DNA from 2 places in the Dactylosporangium sp. CA-233914 genome. Region 2 is predicted to be linked to the other one. Evidence: riboswitches for the same ligand, from Rfam matches in the RefSeq annotation. Region 2 holds a riboswitch; the other holds the start of a gene.
The links. A riboswitch is a leader RNA that binds a small molecule or an ion and turns the genes downstream of it on or off. The one in region 2 is predicted to bind ZMP and ZTP.
Positions count from the first base shown of each region.

Region 1: it holds a riboswitch for ZMP and ZTP, as region 2 does, so the genes downstream of both, glyA (serine hydroxymethyltransferase) here and ACQPY0_RS58775 (bifunctional 5,10-methylenetetrahydrofolate dehydrogenase/5,10-methenyltetrahydrofolate cyclohydrolase) in region 2, are expected to answer to the same signal.

Region 1 is NZ_CP192030.1:1,844,664-1,852,085, forward strand. It holds gene ACQPY0_RS08395 (hypothetical protein) at 1-3,538, shown strand, start outside; gene glyA (serine hydroxymethyltransferase) at 3,590-4,840, opposite strand; ZMP/ZTP riboswitch at 4,861-4,948, opposite strand; gene ilvD (dihydroxy-acid dehydratase) at 4,974-6,827, opposite strand; gene ACQPY0_RS08410 (acetolactate synthase large subunit) at 7,044-7,422, shown strand, end outside.
Region 2 is NZ_CP192030.1:13,102,974-13,110,395, forward strand. It holds gene ACQPY0_RS58760 (ParB/RepB/Spo0J family partition protein) at 152-1,186, opposite strand; gene ACQPY0_RS58765 (AAA family ATPase) at 1,183-2,556, opposite strand; gene rsmG (16S rRNA (guanine(527)-N(7))-methyltransferase RsmG) at 3,116-3,802, opposite strand; gene ACQPY0_RS58775 (bifunctional 5,10-methylenetetrahydrofolate dehydrogenase/5,10-methenyltetrahydrofolate cyclohydrolase) at 5,213-6,073, opposite strand; ZMP/ZTP riboswitch at 6,560-6,643, opposite strand; gene ACQPY0_RS58780 (protein jag) at 7,098-7,422, opposite strand, start outside.

The DNA of each region.
Region 1 (7,422 bases), 1.9 Mb from region 2:
CGAGCCCCCGCGCACCGCCGCGTCGCCGACGGACGCGGCGTTCGCCGCCGCTGCGGGTGAGGACCCGATCTCCGCCCCGCCCTCCCTGGTCGGCTCGGCCGACGCCCCGCCCACGACCGGCTGGCGCCCGGGCAACGGCGCGATGCGCGCGCGCCTGGGCCGCCTCGCCCGCGGCGGCAACGGCGCCCGCGTGGACGCGGAAGCGGCCCCCGACGATCGCGACGGCCCCCGCTTCGGTCTGGGTGACGATCCTGGCGGCCTTCCCAGCGCCGAGCCGCGCCCCGGCGGCGCCGCCGATCCGGACTTCGGCGCGGGGCTCGGCTCCGATCCCGGGCCCCGCTCGCCTTTCGGCGATGAACCGGGTTCCGGCACCGGTTCGGGCTTCGACTCTGGTTCGGGTTCCGGCATTGGTTCGGGCTCGGGCGCTGGTTCGCGCTTCGGTTCTGGCTCCGGCGATGGACTCGACGCTCTCGGCGATGCCGGCGCGTCCGCGCGTCGGCGTGGCGGGTCCGGGGCCGCCCTGCACGACGACGACCCGGCCGCCGCACCCGCGCGCGGTCGCGACAATCCAGATGGTCGTGGCAACACGGACGGCCGTCGCGGTTCGGAGGACCGAGACGACTTGGGTGTATATGGCAATACGAGCGATCCCGGCGAGTCGGGCGACCACCGCGACGACGGTTACGGCGCGCCGCCGCGCGGCCGCGGCTCGGACGCGTCCTGGGAGGCCCGCTCGACGCGCGAGCTGGTCGGAAACTGGGACAGCGACTCCGCGGGCCGGCTGGCCGAGTGGTTGGCGGAGGCAGACCCCGCATCGCCCGAGTCCGGCCGCCGCCGCGCCGACGACGCTCCGCCCACCACCGTCGGCCGCTCCTGGTCCCCGGTAGCCGGCGACCCGTCGGCTACCGATGACCGGCACCGCTGGACGAGCGCGGCCGACGACTTCCCCGTGACGTACGACGCGGGGGACGCGACGTACGAGCCGGGAACCCGGTCGGGCAGCGCCGCCGAAGGCTCGCCGCGCCGCTCCTGGGCCGACTCCGCCGAGCCCGCCCGAGAGACGGACGCGTGGCGGCCCGCGTCCGAGCGCTCGTCCGAATCGTGGACCCCGGCGTCCGCCCACGAACCGCAGCAGCCCGCCGCCGAGTCGTGGCGGGACTCCTTCGCGTCCGGGCGCTCCGCTGATTCGTGGCGGGACCCGAGCGACTCGGGGCCGGCGGCCGATTCCTGGCGGAGCAGCCGGACCCCGGAGCCCGAAGCCGAGTCGTGGCAAACCACCCGCGCGTCCGAGCCGGCGGCGGAGCCGTGGCGTGACGGCCGAGCTTCGGAACCGGTGGCGCAGCCGCAGCGGGACTACCGCATGCCCGAGCCGGTATCGGAGCCGTGGCACAACACCCGCGCGCCCGAACCGGTGGCGGATTCCCGGCGAGACCTCCGGGCGCCGGAGCCGGTGGCTGAGAACCGCGCGCCCGTGCCGGGCTCTGAGGCGTGGCAGGATTCCTGGAGCTCGGTGACCGGATCCGCCGGTGGGCGGCCGGCGGAGGAACAGTCTTCGGTCGAGTGGCCGGCGCCGATCGTGCCGTCCGCGCCGCACGGGCCGTCGGCGGAGTGGCGGCCTGCAGGGGAGCGGTCCGCGTCCGAGCGGCCGTCCGTGGAGTGGCGGTCCGCCGGGGAGCCGTCGGCGTCCGAGCGGCCGTCGTTTGAGTGGCGTTCGGCGGGGGAGCCGTCCGCGTCCGAGCGTTGGTCCGCGGGAGACCCGGCCGGGTCGGAGCGGCCGGCGGTGGAGTGGCGTTCGGCGGGCGAGGGTTCCGCGTCCGAGCGGCCGTCCGTGGAGTGGCGGTCCGCGGGGGAGCCGTCGGCGTCCGAGCGGCCGTCGTTCGAGTGGCGTTCGGCGGGGGAGGCGTCCGCGCCCGAGCGTTGGTCTGCTGGGGAGCAGTCCGCGTCCGAGCGTTGGTCTGCGGGGGAGCCGTCGGTGGCCGAGCGTTGGTCCGCGGGGGAGCCTTCCGCGGCCGAGCGGCCGTCGTTTGAGTGGCGTTCGGGGAGTGAACAGCCCGCGTCCGAGTGGCGGGCCGCGGGGGAGGCGTCCGCGTCTGACGGGCCGACGGTTGGGCGGCGGTCCGCCGGGGAGCCGGCCGTTCGGCCGTCCGTGCAATGGCGGTCGGCTGCCGAGTCTGGACCGGGTGAGCGGCCGCCGGCTGAGACCGGTGGCGGGGAGCGGCCGTCCTGGGGCGGGAGCCTCTTCGACGGGGACGCGCCCGCGCTGGTGGCTCAGCCCCTTGACCTTCAGCGGTCGTGGGATGCGGACCCGCAGGCCCGGTCGATCCGGCGGCGGGATCGGTCGCAGCAGGCGGCTGAGGACGCCGGGGACGCGCGTACGGAGGCCTGGCCGGGAGTGCCCGCGGGGACCGGGAATGCGGAAGCTGAGGCGTTCGGCTCGCGAGGCGCCGGGCGCGCGGACGCGGCGGCGTTCGGTCCACACGGTGATCGGCGCGCGGACAACCCGGCGTTCGGTTCGCAGGGTGCTGGGCGCGCGGACGCGGCGGCGTTCGATCCGTACGGTGATCGGCGCGCGGACAACCCGGCCTTCGGTTCGCAGGGCGCTGGGCGCGTGGACAATGCGGCGTTCGGTCCGCAGGGTGCTGGGCGCGTGGACAATGCGGCGTTCGGTCCGCAGGGTGCTGGGCGCGTGGACAATGCGGCGTTCGGGCCGCAGGGTGCTGGGCGCGTGGACGACGCGGCGTTCGGTTCGCAGGGCGCTGGACGTCCGGGCCCGGAGGCGTTTGGTCCCTACGGGGATCGGCGCGTCGACGCGGCGGCCTTCAACCCGGCGGGCGACGGGCGGGCGTTCGGTGGGGGTCGGGAAGCGGAGGCGCCGCGGGACTTTGGCGGGCGTACCGAGGCCTGGGCCGCCGCGCCCGAAGCGCCGGCCGCCGCCGGCGGCGGGCAGGAGGAGGCCTGGTGGGACGCGCAGCAGGCCCCGGCCGCCGAACCCGCCGAGAAGCCCAAGAAGTCGCGGTGGGGCCGGAACAAGGACAAGGACCGGAACAACGACAAGGACCGGAACAACGACGTCCAGCCGGGCGCGGTCGAGGGCGGGCCCGGGTGGGCCACCGAGGCGACCAGCCGGTGGGACCGGGGCGGTGCGGACGCCGGGCAGCCGGCGTGGGGCAACCCGCCGGGGCCAGGCAGCCAGACGCCGGAGCGGGCCGACCAGGGTTTCGCGCGACCGGGCCGCAACGACGATGCGGCGGACTGGGCGGCCCAGGGCGTCGGGGGACGGCCGGCCCACAACGACGAGCCGGCCGACTGGGGGCGCAACCAGGACGCGGCCGGGTCGGGGCGTAACCAGGACGCGGCCGGCTGGGGGCGTGGCCCGGACGCCGCCGGCTGGGGGCGTAATCAGGACGGGCACGGGGGCGAGCGGATCCCCGAGCAGCGCAAGCGCGACATCGGGGCGTTCGAGGATCTCGCGCCGCTCGAGTTGAACCTCGACGAGGAGCCCAAGGAGAAGGGCCGGCGGTTCCTGCGGCGCAAGTAGATGAACGGGGCGCCCCGGCCGCAAAACCGGGAGCGCCCCGCGTCGGACAGGTCAGTGGCGGCCGGGCATCGGGTACGTCGACAGCAGTTCGCGGACCTCGCCCGCGATCGTCGTCAGGGCCGGCTCGTCGTCCTTCAGGGCCGCGTCCACCGCGCGGCTGATCCAGGATGCCACCTGCGGCATCTGCGACTCGGTCAGGCCGCGGGTGGTCAGGGCCGCCGTGCCGAGGCGGACGCCCGACGGGTCGAAGGGCTTGCGGGTGTCGTACGGCACGGTGTTGTAGTTCGTCTCGATGCCCGCCCGGTCCAGGGCGCGGGCCGCCGGCTTGCCGCCGATGCCCTTGCCGGTGAGGTCCAGCAGGATCAGGTGGTTGTCGGTGCCGCCGGAGACCAGGTCGAAGCCGTGCTCCAGCAGGGCCGTGGCCAGGGACTTGGCGTTGGCGACGATCTGGTGGGCGTACACCTTGAAATCGGGCTTCGAGGCCTCCCCCAGCGCGACCGCGATGCCGGCGGTGGTGTGGTTGTGCGGGCCGCCCTGCAGGCCGGGGAAGACGGCCTTGTCGATGGCCTTGGCGTGTCGCTCGTCGCACATGAGCATCGCGCCGCGGGGGCCGCGGAGGGTCTTGTGGGTCGTGGTGGAGATGACCTCGGCGTGGCCGACCGGCGAGGGGTGGGCGCCGCCGGCGATCAGGCCGGCGATGTGGGCGATGTCGGCGACCAGCACCGCGCCGGCCTCGCGGGCGATCTCGGCGAAGCGGGGGAAGTCGATGGTCCGGGGGATCGCGGTCCCGCCGGCGAAGATCAGCCGGGGGCGCTCACGCAGGGCGATGTCGCGGACCTCGTCGAAGTCGATCCGCCCGTCCTCCTTGCGCACGGTGTACTGCACCGCCCGGAACCACGCCCCGGTCGCCGACACCGACCAGCCGTGGGTCAGGTGGCCGCCCATCGGCAGCGCCATGCCCATGACGGTGTCGCCCGGCTTGGCCAGGGCCATGTACACGGCGAGGTTCGCCGGCGAGCCCGAGTACGGCTGGACGTTGGCGTGCTCGACACCGAAGACGGCCTTCGCGCGGGCGATGGCCAGCTCCTCGATCGGGTCGATGAAGCGCTGGCCCTCGTAGTACCGCTTGCCGGGGTAGCCCTCGGAGTACTTGTTGGTGAGGACGGAGCCGGTGGCCGCAAGGACCGCCCGGGAGACGTAGTTCTCCGAGGCGATCATCCGCAGGGTGTCGTGCTGGCGTTCGGTCTCGCCCTGGACGAGGGCGGCGACCTCGGGGTCCGCGGCGGACAGGGGAGCGTGCATGGGCAGCCTCCTGACGACGAACGCGGCACCCAGGCGCGCGGTGCGGCGGTCTACGGAAGCTCCCCGGTGGTCGGTTCCACCTTGCATGCGCCAGTCGCAGTGACCCCGCAATCGTAGTGGAACCGACCCGGCTCTAGGGGACCCGGCGGTAGGCGCCGTCGCTGGCCGAGGTGGCCATCGACGCGTACGCCCGCAGCGCCGCCGACACCGGGCGCTCCCGGTCCAGCGGGGTGTACGGCCGCTCCCGTTTCTCCTGCGCGATCTTGCGCGCGGCGAGCTCCTCGTCGCCGACCACGAGCTGCAGGGAGCGCTTCGGGATGTCGATGTCGATCCGGTCGCCGTCCTCGACCAGCGCGATGAGGCCGCCGCCGGCCGCCTCGGGGCTGATGTGGCCGATCGACAGGCCCGACGTGCCGCCGGAGAAGCGCCCGTCCGTGATCAGCGCGCAGGCCCGGCCGAGGCCACGGCCCTTGAGGAAGCTCGTCGGGTAGAGCATCTCCTGCATCCCGGGGCCGCCCTTGGGCCCCTCGTAGCGGATGACCAGGACGTCGCCTGCGACGACCTGCTTGGCGAGGATCCCGTCGACCGCGGCCTCCTGGGACTCGAAGACCCGCGCCCGGCCGGAGAAGGTCAGGTTCTCCTCGGGCACGCCCGCGGTCTTCACCACGCAGCCGTCGGGCGCGAGGTTGCCGAAGAGGATCGCGAGGCCGCCGTCGGCGGTGTACGCGTGCTCCACGCTGCGGATGCATCCGCCCGCGGCGTCGGTGTCCAGCGAGCTCCACCGGTTCTGCGTGGAGAACGGCTCGGTCGTGCGAACCCCGCCGGGTGCGGCGTGGAACAGCTCCAGAGCCTCCTGGGACGGCGAGGCCGCGCGGATGTCCCACTGCTCGACCCACTCCCGGAACGTGGGAGCGTGAACCGACCAGACCGACTCGTCCAGCAGGCCGGCCCGGGACAACTCACCGAGGATCGCCGGAATCCCGCCGGCGCGGTGGACGTCCTCCATGTGGTACTTCTGCGTGTTCGGCGCCACCTTGGCCAGGCACGGCACCTGGCGCGAGATCGCGTCGATGTCGGCCACGGAGAAGTCCAGCTCCGCCTCGCGGGCGGCGGCCAGCAGGTGCAGGACGGTGTTGGTGGAGCCGCCCATCGCGACGTCCAGCGCCACCGCGTTGGCGAACGCCGGGCGGGAGGCGATCGCGCGGGGCAGCACGGAGGCGTCGTCGTCGAAGTAGTACCGCTTGGCGAGCTCGACGATCAGCGACCCGGCCCGCTCGAACAGGCCGCGGCGGGCGGCGTGCGTGGCCAGGGCCGAGCCGTTGCCGGGCAGGGCCAGGCCGATCGCCTCGGTCAGGCAGTTCATGGAGTTGGCGGTGAACATGCCCGAGCACGAGCCGCACGTCGGGCAGGCGGAGCGCTCGATCTGGCCGAGCTGCTCGTCCGTGACGGCCTCGTTGGCGGAGGCGATCATCGCGTCGATGAGGTCGAGCTTGGCGTCCTTGTCGTGGACGACGCCCTCGATGGCGATGGTCTTGCCGGCTTCCATGGGGCCGCCGGAGACGAAGACGGTGGGGATGTTCAGGCGGAGGGCGGCGAGCAGCATGCCGGGCGTGATCTTGTCGCAGTTGGAGATGCACACGAGGGCGTCGGCGCAGTGGGCCTGCACCATGTACTCGACGGCGTCGGCGATGAGCTCGCGGCTGGGCAGCGAGTAGAGCATCCCGCCGTGGCCCATGGCGATGCCGTCGTCGACGGCGATGGTGTTGAACTCCTTGGCGACCCCTCCGGCCTCGGCGACCGCGTCGGCGACGATCATCCCGAGGTTGCGCAGGTGGACATGGCCCGGCACGAACTGCGTGAAACTGTTGGCGATGGCGACAATCGGCTTGCCGAAGTCGGAGTCGGTCATGCCGGTCGCGCGCCACAGGGCGCGGGCGCCGGCCATGTTGCGACCAGAAGTGGAAGTCTTGGACCGCAGCTCGGGCATACCTGCGAGTCTGACACGTTCCGCATCCTGGGATAGGTTGACTCAGGCCATGAGATGCGCCAGAGTGGGCACATGTCGTCGAGGTCGCTCCGAGTACTTATCATCTAGCGCGCCGACGCCTGCCGTCAGCGCGCTAGCCCCCCGTGCCGAGCACGTGGGGTTTTTTCATGTCCGGAGTATTTGCCTAGACACCTTCGAGCGAAAGTGCGAACAGCGATGACGAGACCCACGCCAGAAGTCCTCGCCCACCGGGGGCACCCTGCGCCGCCCGCCGCGCCGGCCACCGACAAGAAGACGCAGCCGGAGCTGCTCACCGGGGCGCAGGTACTCGTCCGCTCGCTCGAGGCGCTCGGCGCCGACGTCGTCTTCGGCATTCCCGGTGGTGCGATCCTCCCGGCGTACGACCCGCTGTTCGACTCCGAGAACGTCCGGCACATCCTGGTCCGCCACGAGCAGGGCGCCGGCCACGCCGCGACCGGCTACGCGCAGGCCACCGGCAAGGTCGGCGTCTGCATGGCCACCTCCGGACCGGGCGCGACGAACCTGGTCACCCCGATCGCCGACGCCTACATGGACTCGGTCCCCATCGTCGCCA
Region 2 (7,422 bases):
AGGGCTTCTCGGTTCCACGTGAAACCCGACCGGACCTCACAAGAGCCGGCGACGCCGACCGATAGGCGGACCGTCCGTGGAGGCACCGAATGACTGAGGGCCGACCCCAGAGGATGGGGTCGGCCCTCGCGGCCTTTGTCGGCGGTACCGATTACTGCTGCTGATCCCGCGGCATGCTCGACTGCTCCTCCGGAACCCCGATGATTCCCACGATCCGCTCCAGATCGTCGACCGTTGCGAACTCGATCGTGATCCGCCCCTTGCGCCGGCCGATGTCGACCTTCACCCGAGTGTCGAACCGGTCAGAGAGCCGATCCGCAAGATCGGACAGCGCCGGCGCGTGCGGTTTCGCCCGCCGCTGGGCGGGTGCCGACTTCTTCGGCGACCCCTCGGAGATCGCGAGCTGTACGAGCTCCTCGGTAGCGCGAACCGAAAGCCCCTCCGCGACAATCTTCGTCGCGAGCGACTCCTGCTCCTCCGAGTCCTCGAGGCCAAGCAACGCCCGGGCGTGCCCCGCCGAGAGAACCCCAGCCGCGACGCGCCGCTGGACCTGCGCGGGGAGGTTCAGGAGCCGGATGGTGTTCGAGATCTGCGGCCGGCTCCGCCCGATGCGCTTGGCGAGTTCCTCATGGGTCGCCCCGAACTCGTCGAGCAGCTGCTGGTACGCGGCTGCCTCCTCCAGCGGATTCAGGTTCGCCCGGTGGATGTTCTCCAGCAGCGCATCGCGGAGCATCGCGTCGTCGCGCGTCTCGCGCACGATCGCCGGGATGGCCTCCTTGCCGATGGCCTGCGCGGCCCGCCAGCGCCGCTCGCCCATCACGAGTTCGTACTGCTTGTCGCCGTCGGTCTCGCGCAGCTCGCGTACGACAATGGGCTGGAGGAACCCGACCTCCTGAATGGAGGTCTTCAGCTCCTCGATCGCGTCCTCGTCGAAGACCTGCCGCGGCTGCTTCGGGTTCGGAATGATCGCGTTCACCGGGATCTCGGCGAAGCGAGCGCCCGGCACTGGAGCAAGCGTCTCGGCCGGCGCGGCCACCGGCTCCGCGGGCGCCCCGTTGGCGACACCGGGCGCGGGCGGCGTGGCGAGCGCGGTCGCAGTGCCGGTCGCACCCTCGGCCGGCGCGGCGGCGGTTGGGATGAGAGCACCGAGCCCTCGCCCGAGACCCCCACGTCGGTTGGACTTCATGCGACCCCTCCCACCTGCGCACCCTGCGCGCCACGCAGCGCGATCTCCTGCGCCGCCTCGAAATAGCTGACCGCACCCCGGGACCCGGGGTCGTACGTCATGACCGACTGGCTGTAGCTCGGCGCCTCGGACACCCGCACGTTGCGGGGGATGACGGCGTTCAGGACCTTCTCACCGAAGTGGTTCCGCACGTCCTGCTCGACAAGGTCGGCCAGGCGCGTGCGCCGGTCGTACATCGTCAAGAGCACGGTCGTGATATCGAGCTTCGGGTTCAGGTGAGACCGCACGAGCTCGATATTGTTCGTGAGCGCCTGGACACCCTCAAGGGCGTAGTACTCGCACTGAATCGGGATCAGCACCTCTTCGGCCGCGACGAGTGCATTGACCGTGAGGAGGCCGAGCGACGGCGGGCAGTCGATGAAGATGTAGTCGTAGTTGTCGCCCCCGGCCTCGATGGCGCGCTTGAGCCGCGACTCGCGGGCGACGACCGAGACGAGCTCGATCTCCGCCCCGGCGAGGTCAATCGTCGCCGGTACGGCCCACAGGTTTGGAATGCCCTCGACCTGCTGGGTCACCGCATCCAGCGGGGCGCCGTCGATGAGGCAGTCGTACACGTCCGGAACGCCGGAGTGGTGGGGAACGTTGAGCCCGGTGGAGGCGTTGCCCTGCGGGTCGAGGTCGATCACCAACACGCGGTTGCCGTGCAGCGCTAAGGCGACGGCGATGTTCACCGCAGTGGTGGTTTTCCCAACGCCGCCCTTCTGATTGGCAACGCACATCGTGCGGCGCCGTGGCGGACGGGGCATCGTAATCTCCCCGCTCGGGTTGAGAATTTCCACGGCGCGTTTTGCCTCCTGTGCCAGCGGGGGGTCTTCGGTTTCACGTGAAACATACGCGTCAGTCATGGCGCCCTCGGTATCCGCGGTGACGACGGACGGGTGCGGCCGGGGGGATGGTGGGTTCCGTCGTTCGGGCCGCACCTCGGCCGGAGAAGCGCCGACTGTTGGCGATGCTCCCCGGCCGTAAAGGGTACCGGTTGAGGCGCGCTCGTTCGGCGTGCTGACGTGAAACTCCACCATGTCCCCGCGTGTCGATTCCGCATGCGGCGGCACGAGGCCGGGGGAGGGCGCGAACGGCGGCGACGACACCGGACCCCGTGGTTCCGGGCCTCGGCCGGGAATGGGTTCGTGGGTTGGGGGCGCCTCGAACCGCACCGGCTCGACCGGCCGGGGCTCCGTGCCGCCCTCCGTTCGTGGCTGCGGCACCGGCCGACCCCCGGGTCGTACGCCCCAGCTCTCTATCCCCGTTTCACGTGAAACATGACCGTCTTCATCGCCGTAGCCCGGACCATCACCGCTGTCGCGCACCATGTCAGTCCCGTCCCGCTCGGAAAGATGTGCACCCTCGGCCACCTCGTCCGTCGGCCTCCGGGCGTCCCCTCCCGGCTCACCGGAGGCCGGTGCACCTGAGAGTTGGCTACCCGGGTTCGACTCAGCGGGACCCGGCTGTCCGCTCTCATTGGAAGTCGGATCGCCGGAAGCCGCCGTGGTGGAAGCCCACTGGTCGGAGGTCGACCCGTCGGGGCGCGACCTGGCGGTGCCGAATCCGTCTCGGCTGGCCCAGTCGGGCCGTGCGTCGTTCGGATCCGTGCCGTCCAGGCCGACTTCCTCGGGAGCCGTTCCGTCGGACAGAAGGGTGGCGCGAGGCCAGCCTACGGCGCTTCGCCGGGCAGAGCCATGACTCACCGGCGCGTCGTTGGTCTTCTCACTACGGTTCAAGCGCCAAAAGACTAGAAATCCGTCAACTCGCCGGAGCAGCCCGCCGAGCCGCTGTATCGGCGACATCGGCCGACCGATGCCGACCGCTCTGCCGTCCCCCATGAGTCCTCCGCGTTCCCCCTTATTCCAGGGGCGCGGCCACGCCCCCGGATCACCGGCCGCGGCGCCCTCCGGCCTTCCGGGGACGCGCGACTTCCCGCTCGCGCACGACCTCGACCACGGTGGTGGGCTCGGCGAGGACGGCGTCCCCGCACGTGCGCACCGACGCGGTTCCCGCACCAAGCCGGGCAAGCACCACCGCGTGCTCGGCGACCTCGGCCGCCGCGGAGGCGCCCTTCATCGCGAGCAGCCGCCCGCCGACGGCGGTGAGGGGAATACACCAGCCGGCGAGCCGGTCGAGCGGAGCGACGGCCCGGGCGGTGACGACATCGGCGAGCGGGACCTTCCCGACGCACTCCTCGGCCCGGGCGCGGACCACGGTCGTGGTCGCGTCAAGGCCGAGCGCCGCCACCGCTTCGGAAAGGAATGCGGTACGTCGTGCGAGCGGCTCGACCAGGGTGACGGCAAGGTCGGGACGAGCCACTGCCAGCACCATACCGGGCAACCCCGCCCCAGACCCGACGTCGACCACCGAGGCACCCGTCTGAATGAGGTCGGCGACGACGGCGCAGTTGAGCAGGTGGCGCTCCCAGATACGAGGCGCCTCCCGCGGCCCGATGAGCCCGCGTACGACGCCGTCAGTGACGAGCAACTCGGCGAACCGCACCGCGATCGGGAGACGATCCCCGAAGATCTTCTCGGCGGCCGGGAGAACTTCGCTCGGTACTGCACCATCCATGTCGACAAGCAAACCACGCACCACCCCACCGCCCCGGACGCGGGGGAGCCACTTCTCCCTGCGATGACCCGAGGCTGCGGCGCGCCATCTCGGAAGCCTCGGTCCCGGCCCGAGACCGAGTCCCCGTTCCGAGGAGTCCCTTTCGGCCAGCCCCAACACCGCTCTCCTATTCAGAGGAAGCTCCCAAAACCTGACCTCACCGCGTGCTCGTTTGCCCAAAGGCTCCTTCCGGCAGGGCCCGGCCATACTCCTGGAGGCTCTCGGCTTAGTCGTCGCTGGCACCCTGCACACCAAGTGGGCGTCCTCGTTTCACGTGAAACACAGGTCGAGCCGGACGATCCGAGACATGGTCGCGCGCGGTCCGATCGAATCCCGCTAGGCCTTGCCCGTTGGAGGGCGGGGTCCGGTCGACGATCACGTGCTGCTGGAGGTAGACCCGCTCGCCACCCTCGCAACAGACAGGAGGACCAGCGCTCGGGATTGATCCGCTGCGGAAGATGGGGTGGCGGATGAAGCCGACCGACAAGGGCGCCAAGGCGGAGCACGCGGGCGGAACACGGAACACGCGCCAGCGCGGATGCGGACACGCACGGAACTCCGGGGTCGGACGTCCGATGGGGCGGACGTCCGATGGGGCGGACGCCCGATGGGTCGGACGCAGGACGCGAGACGGACGCAGGACGCGAGACGCGGGGAACGATGGTGGCTCGAGCGGTGGTGTGGTTCGCGGGATCAATACGGAACGCGGGACGAACGCGGGACTGCGGTCGACGTGCTGACCGCGGTCCAGGACGGGCGGTGCTGGGGCCTCGGCCACGGCCAGCAAGCTCCCCGGCCTCCGACTCGCCGGAACCCTCGGTGTCGATGAGCCGGCCACGTCGCCAAGTCGATGTTGCGATTGAGTCGATGCGCGAGGCGGTTGCCAGCCTCGCGGCCGAGGGCCAAGGGCTGGGTGCGCGCTTCGGAGGTCATCGAGTGCTACGCCCCCGCTGCCGGACATCCTGCCGCTCCAGCGGCCGCGGGTCGCAGAACCAGCGACTCGACCGGCGGTGCAGGCCGGACGCGGGGTCAGCGGGGGCCGAACACCAGACGCGGGACCGGGACGCGAGGCGCGGGATCAGGGCGAGGGTCAACAGGCGACCTGAGACGACTGCGGGGCGCTGAGACGCCAGACGTGGGACGCTGCGGGACGCCGGAACTGGGGCACGGGGCAACGGGCGACCCGAGACAACTGCGGGACGTGGGGCGAGTGGCGTGCGGCCTCGGGCAGTCGAGGGCTACTGCCCGGAGCCTGCTGGCCGCAGGCTGGCCGACTGGGGACGTCGGCTATGGGTCGACCTGGAAGCGGGCGGTTCGAGTGCTGGAGAGTTCCGGAGGGACGCCGCGCTGGCCGCCCCTCCGGAGTCTGTTTCACGTGAAACGGCGCTCGGCGGCTTCGATCGCGTTGCGGAAGAGCATGGCTACCGTTGTTGGGCCTACGCCGCCCACTCGGGGTGTGATGGCGCCGGCCACCTCGGCGCAGGACTCCGCGACATCGGGAAGCAGGCGGCGGCCCTCGTAGCGGACGCCGCCACCGACCACCACGGCACCGGGCTTGACGTGTTCGGGTTGGATGATGCCTGGCACGCCAGCGGCGGCGATCAAGATGTCAGCCCGCCGGGTGTAGCGGGGCCAGTCCGAGACGCCCGTGTGGACGACCGTGACCGCCGCGTTCGCTGTCGGGCGCTTCTGGGCCAGCAGCATCGCCAGAGGGCGGCCCAGAGTCGCGCCTCGGCCCAGGATCACCACCTCGCGGCCGCTGACCGGGATGTCGTAGTGAGCCAGCAGCGCCTCGATGCCGGCGGGAGTGCAGGGGAGCGGCCCGGGGATACCCGCGGCCAGGCGGCCAAGGTTCAGGGGGTGCATGCCGTCGACGTCCTTGTCCGGGTCCACGCGCATGAGGGCGGCGTCGTAGTCCAGGTGCTGGGGCGTCGGGTACTGAATCAGCAAAGCATGGACGTCTGGATCCGCGTTGTACTCGTCGATTACGGCGTGGAGATCGGCCTGGGTCGCAGTGGCCGGGAGGTGCCGGTGCGGGGATGCGAAGCCGAGTTCGGCGGCCTGGCGTTGCTTGATGCGGATGTACCCGGCGCTCGCGTCGTCATCGCCCACCAGGATGGTCGCCAGCGAGGGTGTGATACCGCAGGATCGGAGAGCGGCCACCTGAGCGGAGACGTCGGCGAGGATGCGGTCCGCCACCGGAGCACCCGGCAACAGCCGCGCCGAGCCAATGGACGAAGACGAAGAACCGGACGCTGGCGCGGCGTCAGACGACACCGGACCGTCAGACGACACCGGACCGTCAGACGACACCGGACCGTCAGACGACGCAGGACCGACGGACCACGCCGAGGCATCGGACGACGTGCCGCCAGAAGACACGGAGTCACTAGACAACACAGCGCCGCCAGAAAGCACCGGGCGGCCAGAGGAAACAGACCCACCAGACGACACGGGGCCAGCAGAAGACGCGGGGCCAGCAGAAGATGCGGGGTCGGTAGAAGACGCCGATGCGCCGGACGATGCGTTGCCAGAAGGCGCCGCGCTGACAGAAGGTACCGGGGCGCCTGGCGAAGCCCATCTGCCTGAGGCGGCCGCGCCACCGGATGTCGCAATTGTGCTGGAGGGAGTAGGCGACGTCGCCGCGGCGGCGTCAGAGGAGCGAAAGGGTGCAGAAGGGGGCGTGGGGGAAGAGAGGGACATACGGCTCCTCGCGTCCGTGAGAGCCCAGGCGGTCGACTCCCACGACGAAGGCTTCCCGATGGTTGCCCATCCTTGATGCCGCCAGTCGCGTCCCCTCAAGTATGCCGGAAGCGACCAGGCTCGGCCGGAGGAGGCAGGAGGAGGCGGCCAGAGGAGGCGGAAGCCGCCTGGTGCGTCCGGAGGTGACCGCGATGAAACGAGGTGTCGGCAGATGACAGGAAGGCATCGGCAATGGCCGCAGTGGCAACGGGATCGACCAGAGGCATGGGCCCGCAACCGGCCAAGGAGCCGTGAGCGAATCGTGGGACCGGGCGCGGCCGGAGGAGCCGGGACCGAACGCGGAAGCCGGCGACCGACGAGGGAGCCGAGCACAATCGACGGGCCGAGCAACAAGCAGGGGGCCGCGCGCAATCAGGAGGAGTCGGCGACGAGCACGGGCTGCCGGGGCCGGAAACGGTGACGCGACCCAAGAGGGAGCAGAGCAAAACGAAAACCGCCCCGGCCGTCGGGCGGCCGGGGCGGTCGAAAAGGAAGGCAGAACGACTAACGGCAGTCAGGCCGTGGGGCGGACCACGATACGGCGGGACGGCTCCACGCCCTCCGACTCGCTCTCCACGCCCGGGAGGGCGTTGATGACGTCGTGGACGCACTTGCGCTCGAAGGCGCTCATCGGCTCCAGGCGCACGGCCTCGCCGTACTCCTTCACCTTCTCCGCCGCGTTCTTCGCGATCGCCCCGAGCTCCTTGCGGCGCAGGGCGCGGTAGCCGCCGACGTCGAGCAGGAGGCGGCTGGGCGAGCCGGTCTGCCGGAACACCGCCAGCCGGCTGAGCTCCTGCAGCGCCTCCAACGTCGCTCCCCGCTGCCCGACCAGGGCCTGC